Arcticibacter tournemirensis: one gene and its partner. The protein of the gene in region 1 binds, or shares a complex with, the protein of each later gene. Links are inferred from orthologs where the notes say so. Each region holds a gene or a part of one and is shown in the gene's direction. Other genes may lie near its edges.

Region 1 (3,943 bases):
GACCTGGTGCTTGGATATTCACACCATTATGTGTTTGAATTACCTAAAGAAATTAAAGTAACAACAACTGCTGATAAAGGTAAAAATCCAACGATTATACTGGAAAGTATCGACAAACAATTATTAGGACAAGTTGCAGCTAAAATACGTTCCCTGCGTGCTCCTGAGCCTTACAAAGGAAAAGGTATTAAGTTTGTAGGTGAAGTGTTAAGAAGAAAAGCAGGTAAATCAGCAGCTAAAAAATAATAAGTCATGGCAGGAAGTAAATTATCTCGCAGAGCGCGAATTAAACAAGGCATCAGACGCAGATTGGCTGGCTCTACTGAACGCCCCCGTTTGTCAGTATACAGAAGCAATAAAGGAATTTATGCTCAGGTTATTGATGATACTACAGGTAAGACCCTCGTTTCAGCATCTTCTTTATCAAAGGAGTTTTCTGCAAATGGAAATAAAGTTGAACAGTCTAAGGCTGTTGGTAAGCTTGTAGCAGAGAAAGCTGTTGCAGCCGGTATCAGCCAGGTGGTATTTGATAGGAATGGTTATTTATACCACGGACGTGTTAAATCACTGGCTGAAGGCGCACGTGAAGGTGGTCTTAATTTTTAATCTGAAGAATAGATGTCAACGATCAATATAAAAAGAGTAAAATCAAGCGAAATCGAATTAAAGGATCGCTTAGTTAGCATACAGCGTGTTGCTAAAGTTACTAAAGGGGGCCGTACATTCAGTTTCTCAGCAATCGTAGTGGTTGGTGATGAAAACGGAGTGGTAGGCTATGGACTTGGAAAAGCTAAAGAAGTAACCGAAGCAATCGCTAAAGGTATCGATGATGCTAAAAAGAACCTGGTGAAAGTTCCGGTTATTAACGGAACTGTGCCTCACGAACAATATGGAAAATTTTCAGGTGGTTATGTGTTAATCAAACCTGCTTCAAATGGTACCGGAGTTATTGCTGGTGGTGCTATGCGTGCAGTACTTGAAAGTGCCGGTGTTCATAACGTATTAGCAAAGTCTAAAGGATCATCAAACCCGCATAACGTGGTAAAAGCAACAGTATCTGCTTTATCTCAGATGAGAGATGCGTACACAGTAGCGCAGCAACGTGGTGTGGATCTTAGTAAAGTTTTTAACGGATAAGTATCATGGCGAAAATCAGGATCACTCAGATTAAAAGCGTTATCGACAGAAGCGAGCGCCAGAAAAGAACCATGCAGGCTCTTGGTTTGAACAAAATCAGCCAGACTGTAGAGGTAGAAGCTACCCCGGCTATCATCGGGATGGTACGGAAAATTAATCATCTTGTAGCAGTAGAAAGTATTTAATCATGAACTTAAGTAATTTGAAACCTGCAGAAGGTTCAACTAAAAATAAGAAACGTATAGGCAGGGGTACTGGTTCCGGTCGCGGGGGTACTTCAACCCGTGGTCATAAAGGTGCTGGTTCCCGTTCAGGTACATCATCGAAAGTTGGTTTCGAAGGCGGACAGATGCCTTTACAACGCCGGGTACCAAAGGTTGGCTTTAAGAATGTTAACCGCGTGGAATATGTAGGCGTTAACTTAGACGTTTTACAAGCCCTTGCAGAGAAATTCAGCCTTACAAGTGTCAACTTTGACACCTTAAAGGAACACGGATTAGTATCAAAGAATGACCGTGTAAAGATCCTTGGAAGAGGAGAAGTAACAAGCAAACTTGAAGTTACAGCCCATGCTTTTACAGCTTCTGCTCAGAAGTCGATTGAAGCAGCCGGTGGTGCAATTGTTAAATTGTAATTAATGAAGAAGTTATTCACTACCCTTTCCAATATCTGGAAAATTGAAGACTTAAGAGTGCGTATTTTAAACACACTCTTATTTCTTTTAATTTACCGTGTTGGTTCTTTCATTGTATTGCCGGGAGTAAACCCTGTTGCGCTTGAACATCAGGCACAGGAAGGCCTCCTTGGTTTATTAAATATGTTTGCAGGAGGTTCATTCTCCAGGGCGTCAATATTCGCCTTAGGTGTAATGCCCTATATCTCTGCATCCATTGTTGTGCAGCTGTTAGGTATTGCTGTTCCAACTTTTCAGAAGATGCAGAAGGAGGGAGAGAGCGGAAGGAAGAAACTGAATCAGATCACACGTTATCTTACCGTTGCTATCACATTATTACAAGCGGTTGGGTATGTTCGTACACAGATTACTCCTGATGCGAAGATGCTTGGAGAACCTTTGTTCTCGATCTCTTCTATGGTGATTCTTACTGCAGGTACATTATTTGTAATGTGGTTAGGGGAAAAAATAACTGATAAAGGAATAGGTAACGGGATCTCATTGATCATCATGGTTGGGATTATCGCCCAGCTTCCCGGAGCCTTTATAGCCGAGCTTGATTCAAGATTAACTGGTGGTGGAATCATTCCTTTTATCGTTGAAATTATCGCCTTATTCTTTGTGGTAGTATTTACTATCCTTATTGTTCAGGGGGTTCGAAAGATTCCTGTTCAGTATGCTAAAAAGATAGTCGGAAATAAGCAATATGGAGGCGTTCGTCAGTATATTCCTTTAAAGGTGAATGCTGCTGGTGTAATGCCTATCATTTTCGCTCAGGCTCTGATGTTTATACCAATGAGTATCGGGCAATTTTTCCCTGGTGCTCAGGGACCTGTGTTGTCGGCATTAACCAATTATACTTCTGTTGCCTATAATGGAACATTTGCATTTTTGATTATTGCTTTTACATTCTTCTATACCGCGATAACGGTTAATCCCGTTCAGATGTCGGATGATATGAAGAAGAATGGCGGATTTGTTCCGGGGATAAAACCAGGCAAAGTTACAGGAGAGTATATCGATGCTGTTATTTCTAAAATAACGCTTCCGGGCTCTGTTTTCCTTGCAATTATTGCCATACTACCGTCTATTGCGATCATTCTGGGTATAAACAGCAACTTTGCTCACTTCTATGGGGGTACTTCACTCCTTATCCTGGTGGGTGTTGTTCTAGATACACTGCAGCAGATTGAAAGCCATTTGTTAATGCGTCACTACGACGGATTGATGAAGACGGGAAGACTAAGAGGGCGTACTCCTGTTGCAACAGGGGCTACTGGTCCCGCACTTTAATTTAAGAACATGCCAAAGGTTAATTTTAAGACAGATGAGGAGATAGAGCTCATAAGAGCCAGTTCTTCACTTCTTTCAAAAACCCTGGGCGAAATGGCAAAACTTATTCGTCCGGGTGTTAAAACCATTGAGATCAATAACGCTGCCGAGACGTATATCAGGGATAATGGCGGTGTGCCGGCTTTCCTGAACTACAATGGATTTCCTTATTCGCTATGTATATCCACTAACGATAGTATTGTACATGGTTTCCCAGGGGGCTATGAATTGAAGGAGGGGGATATAATTTCCGTTGACTGTGGTGTAATACTGAATAAGTTTGTTAGCGATTCGGCGTTTACCTTCGCGGTTGGAGAGATCGATCCGGCTGTAAAGAAGCTTCTGAAAGTTACAAGGGAATGTCTTGACCTTGGTGTTGCAAAGGCTGTAGCCGGTTTGAGGATTGGAGATATCGCTTTTGCTGTTCAGGATCATGCTGAAAAAAACGGGTTTGGCGTAGTTAAAGAATTGGTGGGACATGGGGTTGGATATTCGCTCCATGAGAAGCCGGAGGTACCTAATTACGGTAAGCGCGGATCGGGAATGAAGCTGGAGGAAGGCATGGTGATTGCGATAGAGCCAATGATCAACCTGGGACGAGCGGGAGTGAAATTTTGGAAAGATGGCTGGACTGTAAGTACGATTGACGGAAAACCATCTGCACATTATGAACATACCGTTGCCGTGCGCAAAGGTAAAGCGGATGTGCTTTCTTCATTTGATTATATCGACGAAGTGCTTGGCGCTGCGACGATATAACAAAAAATAAGAAAATACAGGAAGGAAGCAAATAAATTAAAT
Region 2 (4,474 bases), on another replicon or contig:
TTACCAGTGGTTCTTCCGGGCCAACGACAACCATACTGATATCATTATGTAATACGAAATTTCCGATCCCCTGAAAATCAGTAACATTCAGGTTTACATTTGTTCCGTAGGCTCCGGTGCCGGCATTTCCGGGCGCTATAAACAACGCAGTGCAAAGAGGACTTTGGGTTATCTTCCAGGCAAAAGCGCTCTCTCTTCCGCCGGAACCAAGTAAAAGAATATTCATAAGCGCAAAGATAATGTTAAATCGTTGCGATTATAGTCTCCTTTTCTATTATCAACTCCCGAATTCTCTATTTAATTTACTAATTTTGATCGCTTGTATGCCAAATTGTCTTTCGAGGGTGGGTGGCGTAGTTATTGAGCAAAAGGAATTTTATTGAACAAACAATGTTAGGATTTTTAAGTAAATTATTCGGAAGTAAATCTGAGCGAGATATAAAGCTAATTCAGCCGTTGGTTGAGCAAATCAAAGCCGAGTATGCGAAGCTGGCTGCTATAAGCAATGACGAATTAAGGGAGAGAACTGTTACCTTTAAAAACAAGATTAAAGAAGCGCTTGCAGATATAGATGCAGAAGTAAGTTCCTTAAAGACAAAGGCAGAAGATCCTGAATTATCAGTACAGAATAAGACAGATATCTATGATCAAATAGATAAATTAGGTAAGGAGCGTGATAAGGAGCTCGAAAAAGTGCTGATGGAAATTCTGCCGGAAGCATTTGCCGTAGTCAAAGATACAGCGAGGCGCTTTACCGAAAATAAAACTATTGAAGTTACAGCTACCCAGGCTGATCGTGAACTTGCATCGCGCAAACCGAATGTGGTGATTCAGGGGGATAAAGCGATCTACCATAATACATGGACCGCTGCAGGTAATACAGTTACCTGGAATATGGTGCATTATGATGTTCAGCTGATCGGCGGTATCGTATTGCACCAGGGTAAAATTTCCGAAATGGCAACAGGGGAAGGTAAAACACTCGTTGGAACCTTACCTGCATATCTTAATGCTTTAGCCGGACAGGGTGTACATATCGTGACGGTAAATGATTACCTTGCACGACGTGACTCGGAGTGGAATGGCCCTCTTTTTGAGTTTCATGGGTTAACAGTCGATTGTATCGACAGGCATCAGCCGAACTCTGAGGCGCGCAGGAATGCTTATCTTGCCGACATTACCTTCGGTACCAATAACGAATTTGGCTTTGACTACCTTCGTGATAATATGACCCTTGCACCTGAGAATCAGGTACAGCGGAAGTTGCATTTCGCGATGGTGGATGAGGTTGACTCTGTACTTATTGATGATGCCCGTACTCCTCTGATTATTTCAGGACCCATTCCAAAAGGCGACGAGCATGAGTTCTACGAACTGAAACCGCGGATTGAACGACTGGTAAATGTTCAGAGAAACTATGTTACCAATGTGCTGAATGAGGCTAAAAAACTTATTAAAGAAGGTAAAACAGGGCCTACTGAAGGCGGGCTCGCTTTACTCCGCGCACACCGGGGGTTACCGAAGAATAAAGCTCTCATCAAATTTCTTAGTGAGCCGGGAATGAAGCAGCTCCTTATGAAGAGTGAGAACTATCATATGCAGGATCAGAACAAGGAAATGCCTAAGGCGGATGCTGAGCTGTTCTTTGTTATTGATGAAAAGAATAACCAGGTAGAGCTTACCGAAAAAGGAATTGAGCTGATCACTGCTTCAGGGGAGGATCCGGGTTTCTTTGTAATGCCCGATGTTGGTACTGAGATCGCTGAAATTGAGAAATCAGCTCTTTCAACAGAGGAGAAAATTGCACGTAAGGACGAATTGATGCGCGATTTTTCGGTGAAGTCTGAGCGGATCCACTCTGTAAACCAGTTATTAAAGGCTTATACTCTTTTTGAAAGAGATATCGAGTATATTATTGACGAGGGAAAGGTGAAGATTGTGGACGAGCAGACAGGTCGTATTATGGATGGCCGCCGCTACTCCGACGGACTGCACCAGGCCATTGAAGCGAAGGAAAATGTAAAGGTAGAAGATGCTACCCAAACATATGCTACGATTACACTTCAGAATTATTTCAGAATGTATCATAAGCTTGCAGGGATGACCGGTACCGCGGTAACGGAAGCTGGCGAGTTATGGCAGATATATAAGCTGGATGTTGTAGAGATCCCAACGAATGTCCCTACTTCGCGTAAGGACATGGAGGATAAAGTTTATCGCACCATGCGTGAAAAATACAATGCCGTAGTGGAGGAAATCACGGCATTGACCCAAGCAGGACGACCGGTACTGGTAGGTACCACGTCTGTTGAAATTTCTGAGCTGCTAAGTCGTATGCTTAAACTGCGTGGGGTTAAGCACAATGTGCTGAATGCCAAATTGCACCAGAAGGAAGCAGATATTGTTGCCGAAGCCGGTTTGGCTGGTACAGTTACGATAGCCACGAACATGGCAGGTCGTGGTACCGACATAAAGCTTGGCCCTAACGTTAAGGAAGCAGGTGGTTTAGCAATCGTAGGCACTGAACGACATGAGTCCCGCCGTGTTGACCGTCAGTTACGTGGTCGTGCCGGACGTCAGGGTGATCCAGGTTCGTCACAGTTCTTTGTGTCCCTGGAAGATAACCTGATGCGTTTATTTGGTTCTGAGCGGATCGCCAATATCATGCTTCGGATGGGAATTGAAGAAGGCGAAGTTATCCAGCACTCTATGATCACCCGTTCTATTGAGCGTGCTCAAAGGAAAGTAGAGGAAAACAACTTTGGTATACGTAAGCGTTTGCTGGAGTACGACGACGTGATGAACTCGCAAAGGACTGTGGTATACGCTAAACGCAGAAATGCGTTGTATGGCGAGCGCCTGGAAGTCGATCTCAACAATTCTTTCTATGATACCGCCGAGGATATTGTAACTGAATATAAAGAGACAGGAAACTTTGAAGGCTTTCAGTTGGAAGTGATACGGGTGTTTTCGGTAGATTCAGAGATAGACGAAAAGACGTTCGCCGATAACTCTATCGCGAAACTAACCGATCTCGTTTTCGATAAGGTTACTGAATATTATCAGCGTAAAAATGAAGCAATATCGCAGCAGGCGCTTCCTGTATTGAAACAGGTATTCAGTGAAAGAGGGGAGTTTATCGAAAATATTATTGTTCCGTTTACTGATGGTGTGAGATCTATACAGGTGGCTGCTAATCTTAAGAAAGCAGTAGAAAGCAACGGCCGTGAAGTATCCAGGGCGTTTGAAAAGACAGTTGTTCTTGCGCTGATTGATGATGCATGGAAAGAACATCTGCGTGAGATGGACGAATTAAAGCAGTCGGTGCAAAACGCGGTTTACGAACAGAAAGATCCCCTGGTGATCTATAAAATGGAAGCCTTCAACCTGTTTAAGCAGATGTTGGTTTCTGTTAATAAAGATATCGTAAGCTTCCTGTTTAAGGGAGGTATTCCGGTACAGCAATCTGAAGAAGTACGCGAAGCGAGGCCTCAGCCTAAACAGGATATGTCAAAACTAAAGGTATCAAAACCACAACTTGCTACAGTTGCAGGTGAAGGCGGGGCAGTGCCAATGGAGGATACGCGTGAACTTCAGAAACAGATGCCTGTCAGGCATGAACAGAAGATAGGAAGAAACGACCCTTGTCCGTGCGGAAGTGGAAAAAAATATAAAAACTGTCACGGTGCGGGTATAGAATAAAAGCATGTTAAAAGATAAGATCCGGGAATTATCCGGAAAGATACACGGCGATGTTATAAACCATCGCCGTTTTCTGCATTCAAACCCTGAATTGTCATTTCAGGAGTATCAGACTTCAGCCTTTGTGAAGGCCTATCTCGATGAGCTTGGAATTTCATGGCAGTCAATGGCTGATACGGGCATTGTCGCTTTGATCAGGGGCAGTAAACCTTCGGAAGAGGTAATTGCTCTCCGTGCTGATATGGATGCTTTGCCGATCACAGAAAGCAATGATGTTCCCTATAAATCGATCAACCCCGGTGTCATGCATGCTTGCGGGCATGATGTACATACATCGTCGCTTCTTGGTACGGCACGGATCCTTCAGACTGTAAGGGATGAGTTTGGCGGCACTGTAAAACTGATCTTTCAGCCAGCTGAAGAGAAGCTTCCCGGAGGTGCTAGTATAATGATAAAAGAAGGGGTACTTGAGAATCCCAAACCTCATGCAGTCATCGGTCAACATGTAATGCCCTTGATTGATGCCGGGAAGATCGGCATCCGTCCGGGAAAATATATGGCTTCCACAGATGAATTATACCTTACAGTTAAAGGTAAAGGCGGGCATGGAGCGCAGCCGCAACAGAATATTGATCCGGTTTTGATATCGGCTCATATCATCGTGGCCCTGCAGCAGGTGGTTAGCCGCATTGCCGATCCAAAGCTCCCTACGGTATTGTCTTTCGGAAAGGTGATTGCCAATGGCGCTACTAATGTTATTCCCGACGAGGTG

The links. The genes of interacting proteins can lie anywhere in the genome.
Region 2: the proteins of secY (region 1) and secA are in contact, whole or in part, in a crystal structure (PDB 3DIN), measured with the Thermotoga maritima proteins. The link is inferred for Arcticibacter tournemirensis from one-to-one orthologs. Residues at the interface, in WP_004081795.1 of Thermotoga maritima: Glu108, Gly109, Glu110, Glu111, Ala236, Glu237, Arg238, Arg239, Ile240, Thr241, Ile242, Gln243, Tyr244, Ala245, Arg246, Arg247, Val248, Thr249, Gly250, Arg251, Arg252, Val253, Tyr254, Gly256, Ala257, Ser258, Thr259, Tyr260, Leu261, Pro262; in WP_004082002.1 of Thermotoga maritima: Glu261, Ala262, Arg263, Lys300, Ala301, Arg302, Thr303, Ile304, Ile305, Leu323, Tyr324, Asp325, Pro326, Val329, Ser330, Tyr333, Ile336, Lys340, Phe345, Val349, Glu363, Phe364, Tyr374, Ser375, Gly376, Gly377, Glu393, Ile395, Thr482, Ser483.

What each region holds. Positions count from the first base shown.
Region 1 is NZ_VFPL01000001.1:5,110,863-5,114,805, reverse strand. What follows is about bases 1,141-3,938. They hold secY (preprotein translocase subunit SecY), read left to right. Parts: upstream 1,141-1,774; coding sequence 1,775-3,103; downstream 3,104-3,938. Other genes in these bases: map (type I methionyl aminopeptidase), read left to right, coding at 3,113-3,901; rplO (50S ribosomal protein L15), read left to right, coding at 1,325-1,771; rpmD (50S ribosomal protein L30), read left to right, coding at 1,143-1,322. In the rest of the region: rplF (50S ribosomal protein L6), read left to right, coding at 1-246; rplR (50S ribosomal protein L18), read left to right, coding at 253-606; rpsE (30S ribosomal protein S5), read left to right, coding at 619-1,137. UniProt on the Escherichia coli protein: The central subunit of the protein translocation channel SecYEG. Consists of two halves formed by TMs 1-5 and 6-10.
Region 2 is NZ_VFPL01000002.1:250,057-254,530, reverse strand. What follows is about bases 1-3,902. They hold secA (preprotein translocase subunit SecA), read left to right. Parts: upstream 1-390; coding sequence 391-3,702; downstream 3,703-3,902. Other genes in these bases: BDE36_RS22590 (M20 metallopeptidase family protein), read left to right, coding at 3,707-3,902; purD (phosphoribosylamine--glycine ligase), read right to left, coding at 1-226. Also shown: more of BDE36_RS22590, read left to right, coding at 3,903-4,474. UniProt on the Escherichia coli protein: Required for protein export, interacts with the SecYEG preprotein conducting channel.